DNA from 4 places in the Pseudomonas sp. EU05-FHT14B02 genome. Region 3 is predicted to be linked to each of the others. Evidence: predicted binding sites of a transcription regulator. Region 3 holds the regulator's gene; each other region holds the start of a gene.

Region 1 (5,060 bases), on a different contig from region 3:
TGCGCAGGTCCGGGTTGAGCTTGTCGATGGACGGACGGTCGCCTTGCGGGGTGCGCAGTTTGTCGACGATGGCGTCCTTGACCTTCAGCGCGCCGAAGTGGGTGTTGTCGATACCTGAGCCATGGCCGCTGAATTCGACGGCCAAGGTGCCGTCATTGAGCATGTGGTCTTGCCACTCGATGTCCAGCACGCCGTGGTACAGGTCTTCGGCGTCCTTCATTTGGAAACGCTTGAGTACCAGCAGCACGCGGTTGGCCAGGCGCGACCACAGGCACAGGCGATAAGCGGTTTCCATGGTGGCCATGCCGCGTACGGCAGAGGTGTGCTCCCGCGCTTCCTCAAGGCCAAGCCCGACGGCTTCCTCGATGAGCAGGCCTTCAAGGCCTTTTGGGCAAGTGAGGAAGAGTTCGAAACGATCGGACATGGGAATTCCAGAACCTTTAGCTAAGTGACCGGGCAACGCATTGCCGGTCCGGTTTTCAATCAGGCGCTTTTCTCGAAGAGCGCCCGCGTGGCACGAAGGTGTGCCGTTCCACCCCTGCTGCTCGGGTTAAATGAGCTTAGATGCAAGGACAGATAAAAAAGTTGATGCAACAAAATGTCATAAGTCGACCCTTCGTCGAATAGTGCTTCCCGGCAACGGGAGCCATTCTCACTAAAGGATTAAGCCCATCATCCAGCGCAGAGCCGATCATACCGGGGTTTGGCCAATAAATACGCTACAAACGCTTTGTTACTTATGGCGTTAGCACATGAACGGTTACGTCCTTATGACAAAACGATCATTCCCTCGATGTGACGCATTGGTTAGAACTCAATACAGGTTGGCGCCGCAATGACGCCAACACCTTGGCTCGTCACGCCGGCAACGAGCCCCCAACGGCAGAGTTTTTCTGCCAGACCTCAATAGAGGTCGACGCGATAAATACAGTCAACAAGTGAGGGCAACACCCTATGAGAAGACTTAAGCGTGATCCGTTGGAAAGAGCATTTTTGCGCGGATATCAATATGGCGTTGGTGGTAAATCCCGTGAGCTTTGCCCATTTACTCTACCGTCGGTACGTCAAGCCTGGATTAACGGCTGGCGAGAAGGACGCGGCGACAACTGGGACGGTATGACCGGCACTGCGGGAATCCACAGACTCAACGAACTTCACGCCGTCGGCTAATTACAGGGCACAACACTCCGACACGACAATCTGATTTGTACTGAATTAACCATGCACGTCCCATCCGGACGGCGGGCTCCGGCCCAGGGGCTCCTTTAAAGGGGCCCTTTTTATGCCTGCTCATTGACCCGGAACAATCCCCCTGTAGGAGCGAGCCTGCTCGCGATGAACCCGAGAACACCGCGTGTATCCAGAAAGTACGCGTTATCGTTATCGACCATCGCGAGCAGGCTCGCTCCTACAAGGGCTCAGCGCAGGGCTGCGATGGCGTCTACAGACTCACGAATCAGCGCCGGGCCTTTGTAGATGAAGCCCGAGTAGATCTGCACCAGGCTCGCGCCCGCGGTGATTTTCTCCGCTGCGTGCTTGCCTTCGGTAATACCGCCGGCAGCGATGATCGGCAGCCGACCACCCAGCTCCGATGCCAGCACCTTCACGGTGTGGGTGCTCTTGTCGCGAACCGGCGCTCCGGACAGACCACCGGCCTCTTCGCCGTGTTCCATGCCTTCGACGCCTACACGGCTCAGGGTGGTGTTAGTCGCAATGACCGCATCCATCCCGGTTTCGATCAGCGCTTGCGCAACTTGTGCGGTTTCTTCGTCGCTCATGTCCGGCGCGATCTTGATCGCCAGCGGTACATGTTTGCCATGACGCAATGCCAGTTCCGCACGGCGCTCGGCCAGATCGGCCAGCAGCTGCTTGAGCGAGTCACCGAATTGCAGGCTGCGCAGGCCCGGCGTGTTCGGCGAACTGACGTTGACCGTCACATAGCTGGCATGGGCGTAGACCTTGTCCAGGCAGATCAGGTAGTCGTCCACGGCACGCTCGACCGGCGTGTCGAAGTTCTTGCCGATGTTGATGCCCAGCACGCCCTTGTATTTGGCCGCCGCCACGCGGGCCAGCAGGTGATCGACGCCGAGGTTGTTGAACCCCATGCGATTGATGATCGCCTCGGCTTCCGGCAGACGGAACAGGCGTGGCTTCGGGTTGCCTGGTTGCGGACGCGGCGTGATGGTGCCGATTTCGACAAAGCCGAAACCCAGTTGGGCGAAACCATCGATGGCCGCGCCGTTCTTGTCCAGGCCGGCGGCCAGCCCCACCGGATTCGGGAAGTCCAGGCCCATGACATTCACCGGCATCTTCGCCGGGGCCTTGCACAGCAAGCCGTTGAGCCCAAGACGACCGCCCGCGCCGATCAGGTCCAGGGACAGATCGTGGGAGGTTTCCGGGGAGAGTTTGAACAACAGCTGACGGGCCAGGGTGTACATGGGCGGATTTGACTCGATTGGCGGCGAATTGAGGCGGCGATTATAGCCGGGCAACGGGGTGGCAAGCGAGGCGCGTGATCAAATCAACGGATAATGGCATATGCCTTGCACCACTCTGGGCACCAGCACCCATGCCAACGACCGAATGTGTGCAAAGACAATGGCGTCGTCCCCGGCCTGCTCATGCAAGAACTCGGGACGACGTTTTTTTTGCAAGGTGAACACGCGATGAACGAACCATCAGCCGGCCCTCTGGCCTGGGTCAATGGCAGCGATGCCCCGGAAAAAACCGAAATCAATCTCGGCTTCATGGCTCTGAGCGACTGCGCCTCAGTGGTTGTCGCCGCCACCCAAGGCTTCGCCCAACCCCATGGATTGACCCTGAACCTCAAGCGTCAGTCGTCCTGGGCCAACCTGCGGGACAAACTGGTCAGCGGCGAACTCGATGCCGCCCACAGCCTCTACGGTCTGGTTTACGCCGTTCACCTGGGCATCGGTGGCGTGGCCGCGACCGACATGGCCGTGCTGATGGGCCTGAATCAGAACGGCCAGAGCATCAACCTGTCCCGTGGTTTGCAAGCGCTTGGAGTGACCAGTCCTGATGCACTGGAACGGCACGTGCACCAAACTCGCTCAAAATTCACCTTCGCTCAGACGTTTCCAACCGGCACCCACGCCATGTGGTTGTATTACTGGCTCGCCAGCCAGGGTATTCACCCGCTCCTGGATGTCGACAGCGTGGTGGTGCCGCCGCCGCAAATGGTCGCGCACCTGCGGGCCGGGCGTATCGACGGGTTCTGCGTCGGCGAACCCTGGTCCGCCAGCGCCGTGCAACAGGACCTCGGCTTCACCTTGGCCACGACCCAGACCATCTGGCCCGATCATCCGGAAAAGGTCCTGGGCTGCACCCGCGCCTTCGTCGAGCAATACCCCAACACTGCCCGCGCGTTGGTGATGGCGATTCTGGACGCCAGTCGCTTCATCGAAGAAAGCAGCGAAAATCGTCGCGGCACCGCGCAATTGCTCAGTGCAGCGCAATACCTCGATGCGCCGCTGGAATGCATCGAGCCGCGCCTGCTGGGCGACTATGTCGATGGTCTGGGCAATCGCTGGCAAGACCCACACGCCCTGCGCTTCCACGGTGAAGGCGAGGTCAATCTGCCGTACCTGTCCGATGGCATGTGGTTCATGACCCAGTTCCGTCGCTGGGGTTTGTTGCGCGACGACCCGGACTACCTCGCCGTGGCCCGTCAAGTCCAGCAACTAGACTTGTATCGTGAAGCGGCCAGCGCTGTAGGTGTCGCGGTACGGGGCAAGGAGATGCGCAGCAGTCAGTTGATCGACGGCAAGACCTGGGACGGCTCGGACCCGGCCGGTTATGCCCGCAGTTTCAAACTGCACGCCATGAGCGACAGCTCGCACCGATCCGCCAGCCGCTGACAGGAGACCATGAACATGCTGCGTATCCTGCTGATCAATGACACCGCTAAAAAAGTCGGGCGCCTGAAGGCCGCCCTGACCGAGGCCGGATTCGAAGTGATCGATGAATCCGGCCTGACCATCGACCTGCCCGAACGCGTCGAAACGGTGCGTCCGGATGTGATTCTGATCGATACCGAGTCACCGGGCCGCGATGTCATGGAACAAGTGGTGCTGGTGACTCGCGACCAGCCACGACCGATTGTGATGTTCACGGACGAACACGACCCCGATGTGATGCGACAGGCGATCAAGTCCGGTGTTAGCGCCTATATCGTCGAAGGCATTCACGCACAACGCCTGCAGCCGATTCTCGATGTGGCCATGGCACGCTTCGAAAGCGATCAGGCCTTGCGTGCCCAACTGCATGCCCGCGACCAGCAATTGGCCGAGCGCAAGCGCATTGAACTGGCCAAGGGACTGCTGATGAAAATGAAGGACTGCAACGAGGAAGAGGCCTACACACTGATGCGCCGCCAGGCGATGAGCCGCCAGCAGAAGCTGATTCAAGTGGCGGAGCAGATTATTGCCATGAGCGAGTTGCTCGGCTGAAGTTCTGTGGCGAATGTTCTATCGCCTTCGCGAGCAAACCCGCTCCCACAAGGGAGCTACGCCGAACACGAATCACCTGCGGGAGCGGGCTTGCTCGCGAATGGCGGTAACCCGGTTTCGGTTGTTGGCACAAATCTCGCTAAGTAATCACCACAGGTAACCAACGGCGGTTGCCCCACCTACGACAAAGACGTCGCTCACCTCATTTGCCCTTGGCGGATCGGGTAGCGGCGTTTTTTCGTTTTGGCCCCACAGCACGGGGCCGGTGGTGCGGCCGTATCGGCTCCCCACCTGCAAGCTCATGACTCCTTTCGAGACTCTTCACAGCTGAGGTGCGCAATGAATTCAAGCTTCTGGAAATCCGGCCATACACCCACATTGTTCGCAGCCTTCCTCTATTTCGACCTGAGCTTCATGGTCTGGTACCTGCTCGGTCCTTTGGCGGTACAGATCGCCGCCGACCTGCACCTGACAACGCAGCAACGGGGGCTGGTGGTCGCCACGCCGATTCTGGCCGGGGCGGTGTTGCGCTTTGTGATGGGGATGCTGGCTGATCGCCTGTCGCCCAAAACCGCCGGCCTGATCGGTCAG
Region 2 (5,060 bases), on a different contig from region 3:
GGCGCTAAGGCTATCCATCTGTCTGGATACGACTCCGGAGTTTTGGCTGAATCTGCAATCGACTTATGATTTGCGCAAAGCTGAAATAGAACGAGGCGCAGCGATCCGGGATCAGGTTGAGCGGCTTGCGCACTGCGCCTGATTGTTTCTTCAGATTGATTGAACCCCACGCCAAGCACGTGGGTTTTTTGCTCTTCAGAATGTCTGGAGCATCCTTGAAGCTCTTTTCCACCAAGGCTGATTTACCGCATTTTGTGGCTGCTCGCCGCTCGGCAACAGCTGCGGCACATCCTGCAACCGTATCCACGGCTGATTATTCCAGTGCAACAAACTCAACGACATTTCCGGCCAGTTGAGCAGGCTCAGTTGTGGGCGTTCGGTTGTGGTGGGGTGGTGGGCGTCTCGCAGGGCGGGGACGACTTCGTGGGTGAGCCATTCACGCAAGGCTCGGTATTCGGGGCAGTAGTGGTAGACGAGGAGGGCGTAGACGCCGGATTCGCTGATCAGCAGGGTATTTTCGATGTTGCCGTGGATGAGTGTTTTGGCAGTTTGGTGTTGGTCGGGATCGAGTTTTCGGAGTTGGCGGTCGTTTAGGTAGATGCGTAGTAATCGGCCGAGGTCGCGGGCGCAGAACCAGGGTTGGTTTTGCAGGAGCAGGGCGTGGAGGTGGAGTTTGTGGCGGGTGAAGACATGCGGAATCAGGTAAGCATCATCTCGATTCATTGATACAGCTCCTTTTGCTTAAGGGCTGCCGCAATTGTCGCCAAACAATTGGGTGGCAGTTGTACGCAGGTTGGCGAACCGGAGCAAAAGGAACCCGGCAGACCCGGAGGTCTCCCACGCACAACCGCCATGACTTGCGTCGATGGTCGTCATGCTCCTTAAGCTTCCAGGTCGCCAAACCCGGTGCTGAACATTCAGCTGGGCGGAGCTTAGGAGCCGGAGCAATGCGGCGCAATCGGATGGCGGACGAGAACTTTGTAGGACGTTGCCGGGATTTTTGCGGGGCTTCGGATCTAAAGATCGCAGCCTGCGGCAGCTCCTACTGGTGAAACTGAAGGTCGTGCCGACCTTCATTCGCGGGCAAGCCCGCTCCCACAGGGGTCGTGGTGTTATTCGGCTGGTGGGTTCAGTTTCGCTTCCAGCTCGGCCACTTTCGCTTCGAGGCTTTCGAGGCGGGCGCGGGTGCGGGCGAGCACGACCATCTGGCTATCGAACTCTTCCCGACTCACCAGATCCAGTTTGCTGAAGGCGCTTTGCAGCAACATCTTGAACTGGCTTTCGATTTCAGCTTTCGGCAGAGGCGTGTCGCCGCTGAAGAGGCGGGAGGCGGTGCCGGTCAGGGCGTCGAGGAAGTCTTTTGGCGCGAGCATGGGCAATGTCCTGGAAACAATGACGGGCAGTGTATCACGCAGTGTCTATAGTCATTTGCGCGGGCAAGGGATGCACGATTTTCGCGCATGGGGACGGACGCTGTCGCACCGTTGTAGTGCGTATCGCGTCGGGTATTGTTGCGAAGTAGCAGTCATCTGCGGGTAAAGGCTTGAAAACAGTAGTTTTTATGGAGATGGCAAGCTTTCTGCTTAGACCCTGATGACCCATGCACTGATGCAGTCACTGTGACGAACGCAGTGCGCCAAGCGAAGCGGGGGAGTGTTTCGTGAGGGGCGTCGGACGGGCAGGTCAGGGCCGACGATGCGTTACAAAGCCAGGCACTGCGCTTAGACTTGAGACGGGTTTGTTTTCCTGGGGCAAGTCCACCAAATTCGGGAGAGAGTTTTCATGAAACTAGTCACTGCCATCATCAAGCCGTTCAAGCTGGACGACGTACGCGAGTCGCTGTCCGAGATCGGCGTGCAGGGCATTACCGTCACTGAAGTCAAAGGCTTTGGTCGGCAGAAGGGTCACACCGAGCTGTATCGCGGCGCGGAATACGTGGTCGATTTCCTGCCCAAGGTGAAGATCGACGTCGCCATCGACGACAAGGATCTGGACCGGGTAATCGAGGCCATCACCAAGGCTGCCAACACCGGCAAGATCGGTGACGGCAAGATCTTCGTGGTCAATCTGGAACAGGCGATTCGCATCCGTACCGGCGAAACCGATACCGACGCGATCTAAGCCGCCACAAACCCAACGCCCCAGGAGAAAACAATATGACTCTGCGTAAATTCGCAGGGCTAGGAGCCCTGTTGTCCATCGTAATGCCCAGCCTTGCTCTGGCGGCAGACGAAGTGGCGGCCCCAGTCCTCAACTCCGGCGACACCGCCTGGATGTTGACCTCGACAGCTCTCGTGCTCTTCATGACCATTCCCGGCCTCGCGCTGTTCTACGGCGGCATGGTTCGGTCGAAAAACATTCTTTCCGTGATGATGCAGTGCTTCGCCATTACCGGTCTGATCAGCGTCCTGTGGGTCATTTATGGCTACAGCATCGCGTTCGACACCACGGGCATGGAGCAGGGCGTCGTCAACTTCAACTCGTTCTTCGGCGGCATGGGCAAGGCGTTCCTTGCGGGTGTCACGCCAGCGAGCGTGACCGGCCCGGCAGCGCTGTTCCCCGAGGCGGTGTTCATCACCTTCCAGATGACCTTCGCGATCATCACCCCGGCGCTGATCGTCGGTGCGTTCGCCGAGCGGATGAAGTTCTCCGCGATGCTGATTTTCATGGGCATCTGGTTCACCCTGGTGTATGCGCCGATTGCGCACATGGTCTGGTCCGGCAACGGTGGCCTGATGTGGGACTGGGGCGTGCTCGATTTCGCTGGCGGCACCGTGGTGCACATCAACGCCGGTGTAGCAGGCCTGGTTGCCTGCCTGGTGCTGGGCAAGCGTAAGGGCTTCCCAACCACACCAATGGCGCCGCACAACCTCGGTTACACCCTGATGGGCGCGGCCATGCTGTGGGTTGGCTGGTTTGGTTTCAACGCCGGTTCCGCCGCTGCGGCCAACGGCACCGCCGGCATGGCGATGCTGGTGACGCAAATCGCTACCGCTGCTGCTGCACTGGGCTGGATGTTTGCCGAGTGGCTCACCCACGGTAAGCCTAGCGCACTGGGTATCGCTTCGGGCGTGGTTGCCGGTCTGGTGGCAATCACCCCGGCTGCCGGCACCGTTGGCCCGATGGGCGCGTTGGTAATCGGTCTGGCGGCTGGCGTGGTGTGCTTCTTCTGCGCCACCACCCTGAAGCGCAAGCTCGGCTATGACGACTCCCTGGACGCCTTCGGCGTGCACGGTATCGGCGGTATCCTCGGCGCAATCCTGACCGGTGTGTTCGCTGCTCCATCCCTGGGTGGCTTCGGCACCGTGACCGACATCGCCGCACAAGTGTGGATTCAGTGCAAAGGTGTGGGCTTCACGGTGATCTACACCGCGATCGCTACATACATCATTCTCAAGGTGTTGGATGCGGTCATGGGCCTGCGTATCAACGAAGAAGAAGAAGCGGTCGGCATCGATCTGGCGCTTCACAACGAACGCGGCTACAACTTGTAAGCAAGCGCGTAAAAAATTGCCCGGCTTGCCGGGCATTTTTTTGTCTGGAATTTGTCGTTGAAGGCTGAGCTGAAAGGTTTTTTCCTACAGGTTTTATGATGTTTACGTCGGGTGTTTTTGTGCAGCCAAAGGCTTACAGGATTGAAGGAATATTAGGGCCTTTGTTTTTTCACAGAGCGCGCTAGAATGCGCCCCGAACGTGCGGAGAACTGTATGTGGCAACAGACTCTGATTACCTTGCAGGCGAGGCCCCGGGGCTTTCATCTGGTAACGGACGAGTTACTCGCCGGCCTGCCTGAACTCAAGGCGTGTCGGGTCGGTCTGTTGCACTTGTGGCTGCAGCATACCTCGGCGTCGTTGACCATCAACGAGAACGCCGATCCGGCGGTACGTCGCGACTTCGAACGATTTTTCAATCGTCTGATCCCACAAGGAGCAGACGGCTATGAGCATAACGACGAAGGCCTGGACGACCTCCCGGCGCACTTCAAGGCCAGCGTGCTTGGCTGTCAGCTCAGTTTGCCGATTGCGGCAGGCCGGTTGGCGTTGGGGACCTGGCAAGGCGTTTATCTGGGCGAGCACCGTGATCATGGCGGTGCCCGTAAAGTCCTCGCCACCGTGCACGGTGAAGGGGCATAACCGCTGGTCAGCAGCGGCTGTTGATTTTTTTCCGGCAGCCTTCGACAGAGGGCAAAGCTGGGCTATAACTAATCTGCTTTTCGCAAGTCATGAGGTAGAACATGAGCGACGATGATCTGGAAAACGACGACCTCGAAGTAGGCGACGACGACGAAACCGAAGAAGGTCTGGAAGCAGCGGCGGAAGACGTCGCTGAAGACGACGGTGGTGATGCGCCGGTTCCGACCGCCAAAGGCAAGGCCAAGGCAGCGGTATCGGTCGATGAACTGCCGAGTGTCGAAGCCAAGAACAAGGAGCGCGACGCCCTGGCCAAGGCCATGGAAGAGTTCCTGGCTCGTGGTGGCAAGGTGCAGGAAGTGGAGGCCAATGTGGTCGCAGATCCTCCCAAGAAGCCTGACAACAAGTACGGCAGCCGGCCTATCTGAGCCTGCTACCCGCTTGCTGAAAAAGCCCGCCGTCGCTGCGGGCTTTTTCATGCCTGAAACAAAGAATATGAAACCTGTGGTGATCCCACAGGTTTTGTGTCAGGCCGAGGCCTTGTTCCACCGCGCCAGCAATGCCGGCAGATCGCTCAGGCTGCGAATCTCCGCATCCGGTAATCGTTCGGCTTCCCAGACCTTGTCCGCCGGGTTGAACCAGATTGCCCGCATTCCCGCCTGCTGGGCACCGGCAATGTCATCGCCGGGATGATCACCGATATGCACCGCGGTCTCGGCGGTCGCGCCGCCACGGCTCAGCGCTTCATGAAACAGTCGTGCGTCCGGTTTTGCGATGCCAATGTCTTCGGCGCACAGGGCAAACTTGAAGTAATCCGCCAGGCCCAGTCGGCGCACATCGGCGTTGCCGTTGGTCACTACACCGAGGGCGTAATGCTTGGCCAGCGTCTCCAGCGTCGGCTCGACTTCGGGGAATACTTCCAGCTGATGC
Region 3 (5,060 bases):
TTGATCTTGAGATCGGCAAGGTCGGCAATAGGCCCGAGCAGGACGCTCTCAACGTTGATGGCTTCGGCCAGCGAGCGGTTGGCATTGGTCAGGGGGTGACGTCGGCGGGTTTCCGAGAAACGCTTGAGCAGGGTTTCTTCGTCTGCGTCCAGGTACAGCACATCGCACTGGATGTGGCGGGCACGGACTTCCTCGAGCAGGTCGGGGAAGCGTGACAGGTGGCTGGGCAGGTTGCGCGCGTCAATGGAAACAGCGACCAGCGGCTGCAGCATCTCGGTATGAACCAGGGCGCGTTCGGCCAGCTCCGGCAGCAGACCGGCTGGCAGGTTGTCGATGCAGTAGTAGCCGCTGTCCTCAAGGACGTCGAGGGCGGTACTTTTACCTGAGCCGGAACGGCCACTGACGATGATCAAACGCATGATTACTGACCGTTTTGCTCGTCCAGGACAACCTGATACAAGGCTTCGTTGCTTGCAGCACTACGCAGCTTTTCGCGAACTTCCTTGCGGTCGAGCATGCTGGCGATCTGTCGCAGCAGCTCAAGGTGCGCATCGGTGGCGGCTTCCGGGACCAGCAGCACGAAGAGCAGGTCAACCGGCGCGCCGTCGATGGCGTCGAAATCGATAGGGGCGTCCAGGTGCATCAATGCACTGATGGGCGAAATACAGCCCTTGAGACGGCAATGTGGAATAGCGATGCCATTGCCAAACCCGGTGGAGCCGAGTTTTTCACGGGCGATCAGCGCCTCGAAGACATCTTGCATCTCCAGGGCCGGCACTTCGCGGGCGATAAGATTGGCAATTTGTTCGAGGGCTTTCTTTTTACTGCCTCCCGGCACGTTCACCAGGGAACGGCCGGGGGTCAGGATACTTTCAAGTCGGATCATGGGTTGGGGGTGTTAACGACCGGTTGCGCCCTGGAGGAGGCTCTGGGTCTTTTCCTTATGCTTTTTGAGTTGTTTATCCAGCTTGTCGGTGAGTGCGTCGATCGCGGCATACATATCGGTATGTTCCGCGTTGGCGACCACTTCATTCCCGGGAATATGCAGCGTGGCTTCGATTTTCTGCTTCAGTTTTTCGACGGTCATCGTGACCTGCACATTAGTGATCTTGTCGAAATGTCGCTCCAATCGTTCGAGTTTTTCGCCGATGTAGGTGCGAAGAGGTTCGGTCACTTCCAGTTGGTGTCCACTGATGTTGACTTGCATACAGCTTCTCCTTCGTTGCCAGTGCATAAAGCGGTAGATCAGATGATCTACCACTGGAACGCTGTGGCGTGGCCCTACATCAACCGCTTGCGTTCGCTCGAAGGCGCGATCCCGAGGGATTCGCGGTACTTGGCGACGGTGCGGCGAGCCACCTGAATGCCTTGTGCCTCCAGTAAACCAGCGATCTTGCTGTCACTCAACGGCTTTTTCTGATTTTCCGCTGCAACCAGTTTTTTGATGATCGCCCGGATCGCCGTGGACGAGCATTCGCCGCCTTCGGAGGTGCTTACGTGACTGGAAAAAAAGTACTTCAGTTCATAAATGCCCCGGGGGGTGTGCATGAACTTCTGGGTGGTCACCCGTGAAATCGTCGACTCGTGCATGCCGACCGCTTCGGCGATGTCATGCAGGACCAGCGGCTTCATGGCTTCGTCGCCGTACTCCAGAAAGCCGCGCTGATGCTCGACGATCTGGGTGGCAACCTTCATCAGGGTTTCATTGCGGCTTTGCAGGCTCTTGATGAACCAGCGGGCCTCCTGCAACTGATTGCGCATGAAGGTATTGTCGGCGCTGGTGTCGGCGCGGCGCACGAAACCGGCGTACTGGGCATTGACCCGCAGCCGTGGCACCGACTCCTGATTGAGCTCCACGAGCCAGCGCTCGTTGTCCTTGCGTACGATGACGTCAGGGACGACGTACTCGGCTTCGGTGGACTCGATCTGCGAGCCCGGGCGCGGGTTGAGGGTCTGGACCAACTCGATGACCTGGCGCAGCTCATCTTCCTTGAGCTTCATGCGACGCATCAACTGGCTGTAGTCGCGGCTGCCAAGCAGGTCGATGTAATCGGTAACCAGGCGCTTGGCCTCGGCCAGCCAAGGGGTTTTGGCAGGCAGCTGGCGCAATTGCAGCAGCAGGCATTCGCCCAGGTTGCGGGCGCCGATGCCGGCGGGCTCGAATTGCTGGATGCGGTGCAGGACGGCTTCGATTTCGTCCAGTTCGATGTCCAGTTCCGGGTCGAACGCTTCGAGGATTTCCTCGAGGGTTTCGTCCAGGTAGCCCTGATTGTTGATGCAATCGATCAGGGTCACGGCGATCAGGCGATCGGTGTCGGACATCGGGGCCAGATTCAGTTGCCACAGCAAGTGGCTCTGCAGGCTTTCGCCGGCCGAGGTGCGGGTGGTGAAGTCCCACTCGTCATCATCATTGCTGGGCAGGCTGCTGGCGCTGGTCTGGTAAACGTCTTCCCACGCGGTATCGACGGGGAGTTCGTTGGGGATACGCTCGTTCCAGTCTCCCTCATCGAGGTTATCTACCGTCGGGGCGCTTTCCTGGTAGGAGGGCTCCTGGATGTCGCTGTTGGGCTTTTGTTCGGCGTTGTCGGCCAGGGGGTCGGAATTGTCGAAGTCGTCGCCTTCTTCCTGGCGTTCGAGCATCGGATTGGACTCCAGGGCCTCCTGGATTTCCTGTTGCAGGTCCAGGGTCGACAATTGGAGCAGGCGGATGGCCTGTTGCAGCTGCGGTGTCATCGTCAGCTGCTGGCCCATTCTCAAGACTAGCGATGGTTTCATGGCAGGGGCTTAACACCTTATTCGCCGGCGCACATGCGCCATCCACTACAGGGCGCCGGGGCGCCAAACTTAAGCAAATTATATGCCTGAAACTAAAGGGTTTGCCTAGAGCGCTGTAACAATAAAAAACTATAAAGCTGTATTGCTGCGCTGCCCTTGTCGAGGGCTGATGACGCTTGTCGGCACGGAGGCGCTGGTGAGTGGCTGGTCAGGTGCCCGGGCAACGGCCTGGGCACGGCTCAGCGCTTACAGGCGGAACTCATGGCCCAGATACACTTCCTTGACCAGGTCGTTGGCCAGGATGGTCTCAGCGTCGCCTTCGGCAATCAGTTGGCCGTCATTGACGATATAGGCGGTTTCACAGATATCCAGGGTTTCACGAACGTTGTGGTCCGTGATCAGCACGCCAATGCCCTTGGCCTTGAGGTGGTGAATGATCTGCTTGATGTCGCCGACCGAAATCGGGTCCACGCCGGCGAAGGGCTCGTCGAGGAGGATGAATTTCGGATTGGTGGCCAGGGCGCGGGCTATTTCCACGCGACGGCGCTCACCACCGGACAGGCTCATGCCCAGGTTGTCGCGGATGTGGCTGATGTGGAATTCCTGCAGCAGGCTTTCCAGTTCCTTGCGACGACCGGCCTTGTCGAGTTCCTTGCGGGTCTCGAGGATGGCCATGATGTTGTCGGCCACCGACAGTTTGCGGAAGATCGATGCTTCTTGCGGCAAGTAGCCGATACCAGCCTTTGCGCGGCCGTGCATCGGTTGGTGGCTGACGTCCAAGTCATCGATCAGGACGCGGCCCTGGTCGGCTTGTACCAGGCCGACAATCATGTAGAAACAGGTGGTCTTGCCGGCGCCGTTCGGACCAAGCAGGCCGACGATCTGGCCGCTGTCGATGGACAGGCTGACATCACGCACGACCTGGCGGCTCTTGTAGCTCTTGGCCAGATGCTGAGCTTTCAGAGTTGCCATTACTGGGCCTTTTTCTCGTCGGTTTTCTTCTTCGGCTGGATCACCATGTCGATGCGCGGACGCGCTTCGGTGATCTTGCTGCCTGTGGCGCGACCGGCGCTGGCGAGTTTCTTGTCCGTGTCGTAGACAATTTTCTCGCCTTGGGTGACGTTGTTGTCCTTGTCGACAACTTTGGCCTTGTCGATCAGGACGACGCGATTTTGCGAAGCGTGATACTGGATCGTCACGCCCCAACCCTGGACAGGCTTGGTATCGCCAGCCGTTTGCAATTGCTCGAAGTACGCCAGGTTGCCCACCGAGGTCACGACGTCAATGTCGCCAGCCGGGGTGCGGGTGATGGTAACGGTGTTGCCTGTCACCTTCATCGAGCCTTGGGTGATGATCACGTCACCCTTATAGGTAGCAATACCTTGCTTGTCGTCCAGTTGGGCATCGTCGGCCTGAATACGGATAGGCTGCTGTTGGTCTTCCGGCAGAGCCCAGGCGCTCACGCTTCCCAGTGCTGCGCCCAGACTGAGCAAAATCGGGAGGGTTTTAACGAGCCTCATACTGTCCTCTTACGTTCGATAGCAGGTGTATCCTGCTTTCTTTCAAATACGCTTTCATTCCCTTGCCAGTCGATACACCGCCAGCGCCGTCGATTCTAACGTCTTGCTCGGTCTGCGCATATTGCTGCTGCGGGAACACGGTCATGCGTGTGCTGGTGATCAGGGTTCTACGGTTTTTTTCGTCGAAGCGCGTGATGCGCACGTCATCGATCAGTTCGACCTGTGTGCCATCAGGGTTGACCTCGCCGCGCAGGCTCTGGACATGCCACGGGAATTCAGTGCCGCGGAACACATTCAGGTCGGGGTTGGTCAGTAATGTCACCTCGGTCGATTTCACGTGCTCGACCTTGTCGGACACCAGATCATATTGCAGCTTGCCGTCGGGCAGGTACTGCACGCTGTGGGCGTTGATGGCGTAATAGTCGATCGCGCTTTCATCGACCGGCGTTACCGGCTTGTCGAGGAAACGTTCCGGGCTGATGTTCCAGTATCCAACCGCAGCGAATATCGCCGCGATGCAACTGAACATCAGGGTGTTGCGAAATTTTTTGCTCAGCATAGTGGGCTCACAGGTACGCCGCATTGGCCGCGTCGAGGCGGTCCTGGGCGCGCAGGATCAATTCGCAGAATTCGCGAGCGGCACCTTCGCCGCCACGGGCGAGGGTGATGCCGTGGGCGTGTTCACGCACGAAGCTGGCGGCATTGGCCACCGCCATGCCCAGGCCGACGCGGCGAATCACCGGCAGGTCCGGCAGGTCGTCGCCG
Region 4 (5,060 bases), on a different contig from region 3:
ATCCACGTTGCGCTTGAAAATGCGTTTTTGTTGCCGGTTGGGCGTGAACTGTCCCACGGGAATGCGCGCCGGAACGCAAGCATTGCAGTTCTGGCAATGCGGCCGATAGAGATGATCGCCACTGCGACGAAACCCCATCTCCGACAGGTCTGCATAGACATGCACATCCATGGGCTGGCTAGGATCGAGGAACAGGGTTGTGGCCTGCTCCTCCGGCAGATAACTGCAAGAGTGCGGCTGAGTGGCATAGAACTTCAATCGCGCCAACTCGGTCATGATCAACCCTCGGGATAATGCTTTTGAATAAGTGTAAGCCACCTGCGCAAAAGTCGCTCAGCAAACCCAGCTAGCGCGATTGGGCTGGTCCAGATGCCTGGCCAGATAATTGGCAAACTCATGGCGGGGTATCGCGCGGGCTCCGAGACTGTGCAGGTGATCGGTGGGCATCTGGCAATCGATCAGTACAAAACCCGAGTCTTTCAGATGCCGCACCAGTGTGGCAAAGCCGAATTTCGAGGCGTTGTCCGCGAGGCTGAACATGGACTCTCCGAAAAACAGCTGGCCCATCGCCAGGCCGTAGAGCCCGCCCACCAGTTCGTCTGCGTCCCACACTTCCACCGAGTGCGCGTGACCGCGCCTGTGCAATTCGATGTAGGCGTCCTGCATGGCCTCGGTGATCCAGGTGCCGTCGGCGTAATCCCGGGGCGCGGCACAGGCGCGGATGACGGCGGCGAAGTCCTGGTCAAAGGTCACTTGATAGCGTTGCTGGCGTAGCAGTTTGTTCAGGCTGCGCGAGACGTGCAATTCGTCGGGAAACAGCACGGTACGCGGATCCGGAGACCACCAGAGGATTGGCTGGCCCTCGGAAAACCAGGGGAAGCAGCCGTGGCGATAAGCCGAGATCAGCCGATCGGCGGACAGATCGCCACCGGCAGCCAGCAGCCCGTTGGGGTCACGCATGGCCTTTTCCAGTGGGGGGAAATGCAAGGTATTGCGTTGTAACCAAGTCAGCATGGCATCCGGGCTTGCAGAAGGGGAGGGCAGTGGCGGGTGTTGGCCCGCCATAAAGTTTGCCTTCAAACGGTTGGAATGTCGTCCAGGTATTTTTCAGCGTCCAGCGCCGCCATGCAACCGGCACCGGCAGATGTAACGGCCTGGCGATAAACGTGGTCGGCCACGTCACCGGCGGCAAACACACCTGCAATCGCCGTAGCGGTGGCATCGCCTTCGCTGCCACTCTTGACCAGCAGATACCCGTTGCGCATTTCCAGTTGGCCTGTGAACAAGTCGGTGTTGGGTTTATGGCCGATGGCGATAAACACCCCGGCCAGCGACAGCTCCCGGGTTTCACCCGTGTGACTGTCCCGCAGGCGGGCACCGGTCACGCCGCTGGCATCGCCGAGCACTTCGTCCAGGTTTTGGTTCCAGTGCAGGCGGACATTGCCGTTGGCGGCTCTTTCGAAGAGTTTGTCCTGGAGGATTTTCTCCGCGCGCAGTTTGTCGCGCCGATGGACCAGGTGCACTTCTTTGGCGATGTTCGACAGGTACAAGGCTTCCTCGACCGCTGTGTTGCCTCCGCCGACCACAGCAACCACTTGATTGCGATAGAAAAATCCATCACAGGTCGCGCACGCCGAAACTCCTTTGCCGGCGAACGCTTCTTCCGACGGCAGGCCCAGGTATTGCGCGGAGGCACCGGTGGCAATGATCAAGGCGTCGCAGGTGTAGGTGCCGCCGTCACCGATCAGCTCGAACGGTCGTTGTTGCAACTTGGCGGTATGGATGTGGTCGTAAACGATCTCGGTGGCAAAGCGTTCGGCGTGTTTTTGCATGCGATCCATCAGCACCGGTCCGGTCAGGCCTTCAACGTCGCCTGGCCAGTTATCCACTTCGACGGTGGTGGTGAGCTGGCCACCTGCCTGGATGCCGGTAATGACGACCGGCTTGAGGTTGGCGCGGGCGGCATAAACTGCCGCGCTGTAACCGGCAGGGCCGGAGCCCAGGATAATCAGGCGGGAATGCTTCGCTTCGCTCATAAAAAACACCTCATAAGCCTTTGTCACCAAAGAGAATGCATGCTCAAATTGAATGGCATGTCATGTGCTGTTGACTATGCTGCATCCAAGGGTCTCAAGCATGGCGTCGTGCGCACAAACCCGTACAATGCCTTGCGTGTTACATATATTCAGTGTGCGCCGTGTTTATAAAAACCGGAGTGCAGTGTTAAAAGTAGTCCCGGTTACACGTGTTAACTTTATTACCTGCCTGGATTGGGCAGTTTTTTCGCGGTTTTTATAGACATTCACCAGATGGACGCGCCATTGGCGCAGGAAAAGAAGCGTTTTGAAGAAATCCACCGCAGCACCTAAACCAGCCGTCGTGCCGCTCTGGCGCCAGCACTTGCACTACCGACTCAAGGAAGGTGCGCTGATCGCCATCGGTGCCTTGTGCCTGTTCCTGATGATGGCCTTGTTGACCTATGGCAAGGATGATCCGGGCTGGAGTCATAACAGCAAGATCGACGACGTGCAGAACTTCGGCGGGCCAGCGGGCTCCTACAGCGCCGATATCCTGTTCATGGTGCTGGGTTACTTCGCCTACATCTTCCCGTTGCTGCTGGCCATCAAGGCGTACCAGATCTTCCGCCAGCGTCACGAACCGTGGCAGTGGAGCGGGTGGCTGTTCTCCTGGCGCCTGATTGGCCTGGTATTCCTGGTGCTGTCGGGGGCTGCGCTGGCCCATATCCATTTTCATGCCGCGACCGGTCTGCCGGCCGGTGCCGGCGGTGCGCTGGGGGAAAGCCTCGGCGAACTGGCCAGGAACGCCCTGAATATCCAGGGCAGCACGCTGTTGTTCATTGCCTTGTTCCTGTTTGGCCTGACCGTGTTTACCGACCTGTCGTGGTTCAAGGTGATGGACATCACCGGCAAGATCACCCTCGACCTGTTCGAGCTTTTCCAGGGCGCCGCCAATCGCTGGTGGGCGGCCCGTATCGAGCGCAAACAGCTGGTTGCCCAGTTGCGTGAAGTCGACGACCGTATGGATGAAGTGGTTGCGCCGACCGTCACCGACAAGCGCGAGCAGGCCAAGGTCAAGGAACGCCTGATCGAACGTGAGCAAGCCCTGAGCAAGCACATGTCCGAGCGCGAGAAACAGGTGCCGCCGGTGATTGCGCCCGCGCCGCCAAAGCCCGCCGCACCGAGCAAACGCGTCGAGAAAGAGAAGCAGGCGCCGCTGTTCGTCGACAGCGCCGTGGAAGGCACCTTGCCGCCGATTTCGATTCTCGATCCGGCGGAAAAGAAACAACTCAATTACTCGCCTGAATCCCTGGCTGCGGTTGGCCACTTGCTGGAAATCAAGCTCAAGGAATTCGGCGTTGAAGTCGCAGTGGATTCGATCCACCCGGGCCCGGTGATCACCCGTTACGAAATCCAGCCGGCCGCCGGGGTAAAAGTCAGCCGAATCTCCAACCTGGCCAAAGACCTGGCCCGTTCCCTGGCCGTGACCAGTGTGCGCGTGGTGGAAGTGATTCCGGGCAAGACCACGGTCGGTATCGAGATTCCCAACGAAGATCGGCAGATCGTGCGTTTCTCCGAGGTGTTGTCGACTCCGGAGTACGACAACTTCAAATCCCCGGTCACCCTGGCCCTGGGTCATGACATCGGCGGCAAGCCGGTCATCACTGACCTCGCGAAGATGCCGCACTTGCTGGTCGCCGGTACCACCGGTTCCGGTAAGTCGGTGGGTGTGAACGCGATGATCCTGTCGATCCTGTTCAAGTCTGGCCCGGAAGACGCCAAGCTGATCATGATCGACCCGAAAATGCTGGAACTGTCGATCTACGAAGGCATTCCGCACCTGCTGTGCCCGGTTGTCACCGACATGAAGGACGCCGCCAACGCCCTGCGCTGGAGCGTTGCCGAGATGGAGCGACGCTACAAGTTGATGGCCAAAATGGGTGTGCGAAACCTGTCGGGCTTCAACGCCAAGGTCAAGGAAGCCCAGGACGCCGGCGAGCCGTTGAGTGATCCGCTGTACAAGCGTGAAAGCATCCACGACGAAGCGCCACTGCTGCAGAAACTGCCGACCATCGTGGTCGTAGTCGACGAATTCGCCGACATGATGATGATCGTCGGCAAGAAGGTTGAAGAACTGATCGCCCGTATCGCGCAAAAGGCTCGTGCAGCCGGTATCCACTTGATCCTTGCGACCCAGCGTCCGTCGGTGGATGTGATCACCGGTCTGATCAAGGCCAACATTCCGACCCGCATGGCGTTCCAGGTCTCGAGCAAGATCGACTCGCGGACCATCATCGACCAGGGCGGTGCCGAACAACTGCTGGGCCATGGTGACATGCTCTACATGCCGCCGGGTACTAGCCTGCCAATTCGAGTTCACGGTGCTTTCGTGTCCGACGATGAGGTTCACCGTGTGGTGGAAGCCTGGAAACTGCGGGGTGCGCCGGAATACAACGATGACATCCTCAATGGCGTCGAAGAGGCGGGCAGCGGCTTTGAAGGCAGCAGCGGTGGCGGCGACGGTGATGATCCCGAGGCCGATGCGCTGTACGACGAAGCGGTCCAGTTCGTGCTGGAAAGCCGTCGTGCCTCTATTTCCGCGGTTCAGCGCAAGCTGAAGATCGGTTACAACCGCGCTGCGCGCATGATCGAAGCCATGGAAATGGCCGGGGTCGTGACGTCCATGAACACCAACGGTTCGCGTGAAGTCCTGGCCCCGGGGCCGGTGCGCGACTGACCCGAGTATGAAAGGGGGGCGCATTTTGCGCCGCCCGCACTCCCACGAATGTTATGAGGACTCCCATGCGTCTGATCCGCATGCTGTTGCTGCCGGTACTGGCCTTGACCACGCTCCAGGTTAACGCCGATGACAAGGACGTGGCGCGCCTGACCCAACTGCTGGAAAAATCCCAGACCCTGACCGCACGTTTCTCGCAACTGACCCTTGATGGCACGGGCACCCAATTGCAGGAAACCGCCGGCGAGATGTCCCTGCAGCGTCCGGGCCTGTTCTATTGGCACACCGATGCGCCCGCCGAACAG

What was found. Region 3 encodes sigma-54, which starts transcription at its own class of promoters, with help from an activator protein. Its sites were predicted from a motif close to ANTGGCATNNANNTTGCTNT; they were not measured.
Region 1: the regulator sigma-54 is predicted to act here: its motif matches at 2,531-2,550, upstream of AC3WTM_RS09380 (CmpA/NrtA family ABC transporter substrate-binding protein).
Region 2: the regulator sigma-54 is predicted to act here: its motif matches at 1,567-1,586, upstream of glnK (P-II family nitrogen regulator).
Region 4: the regulator sigma-54 is predicted to act here: its motif matches at 2,088-2,107, upstream of AC3WTM_RS18265 (DNA translocase FtsK).

What each region holds. Positions count from the first base shown of each region.
Region 1 is NZ_JBYTDD010000007.1:129,407-134,466, forward strand. Features, by position in the region: gene rlmKL (bifunctional 23S rRNA (guanine(2069)-N(7))-methyltransferase RlmK/23S rRNA (guanine(2445)-N(2))-methyltransferase RlmL) at 1-424, opposite strand, end outside; gene rmf (ribosome modulation factor) at 955-1,170, shown strand; gene AC3WTM_RS09375 (quinone-dependent dihydroorotate dehydrogenase) at 1,419-2,438, opposite strand; gene AC3WTM_RS09380 (CmpA/NrtA family ABC transporter substrate-binding protein) at 2,667-3,878, shown strand; gene AC3WTM_RS09385 (ANTAR domain-containing response regulator) at 3,894-4,469, shown strand; gene AC3WTM_RS09390 (nitrate/nitrite transporter) at 4,809-5,060, shown strand, end outside.
Region 2 is NZ_JBYTDD010000002.1:78,771-83,830, reverse strand. Features, by position in the region: gene AC3WTM_RS02345 (HigA family addiction module antitoxin) at 1-142, shown strand, start outside; gene AC3WTM_RS02340 (BRO-N domain-containing protein) at 196-723, opposite strand; gene AC3WTM_RS02335 (accessory factor UbiK family protein) at 1,113-1,373, opposite strand; gene glnK (P-II family nitrogen regulator) at 1,783-2,121, shown strand; gene AC3WTM_RS02325 (ammonium transporter) at 2,157-3,494, shown strand; gene AC3WTM_RS02320 (secondary thiamine-phosphate synthase enzyme YjbQ) at 3,708-4,133, shown strand; gene sutA (dormancy-specific transcriptional regulator SutA) at 4,235-4,558, shown strand; gene AC3WTM_RS02310 (HAD family hydrolase) at 4,658-5,060, opposite strand, start outside.
Region 3 is NZ_JBYTDD010000001.1:271,420-276,479, reverse strand. Features, by position in the region: gene rapZ (RNase adapter RapZ) at 1-419, opposite strand, end outside; gene ptsN (PTS IIA-like nitrogen regulatory protein PtsN) at 422-886, opposite strand; gene hpf (ribosome hibernation-promoting factor, HPF/YfiA family) at 899-1,207, opposite strand; gene AC3WTM_RS01255 (RNA polymerase factor sigma-54) at 1,282-2,775, opposite strand; gene lptB (LPS export ABC transporter ATP-binding protein) at 3,022-3,747, opposite strand; gene lptA (lipopolysaccharide transport periplasmic protein LptA) at 3,747-4,295, opposite strand; gene lptC (LPS export ABC transporter periplasmic protein LptC) at 4,282-4,854, opposite strand; gene AC3WTM_RS01235 (KdsC family phosphatase) at 4,862-5,060, opposite strand, start outside.
Region 4 is NZ_JBYTDD010000019.1:78,761-83,820, reverse strand. Features, by position in the region: gene AC3WTM_RS18280 (arginyltransferase) at 1-276, opposite strand, end outside; gene aat (leucyl/phenylalanyl-tRNA--protein transferase) at 334-1,014, opposite strand; gene trxB (thioredoxin-disulfide reductase) at 1,077-2,036, opposite strand; gene AC3WTM_RS18265 (DNA translocase FtsK) at 2,344-4,755, shown strand; gene lolA (outer membrane lipoprotein periplasmic chaperone LolA) at 4,821-5,060, shown strand, end outside.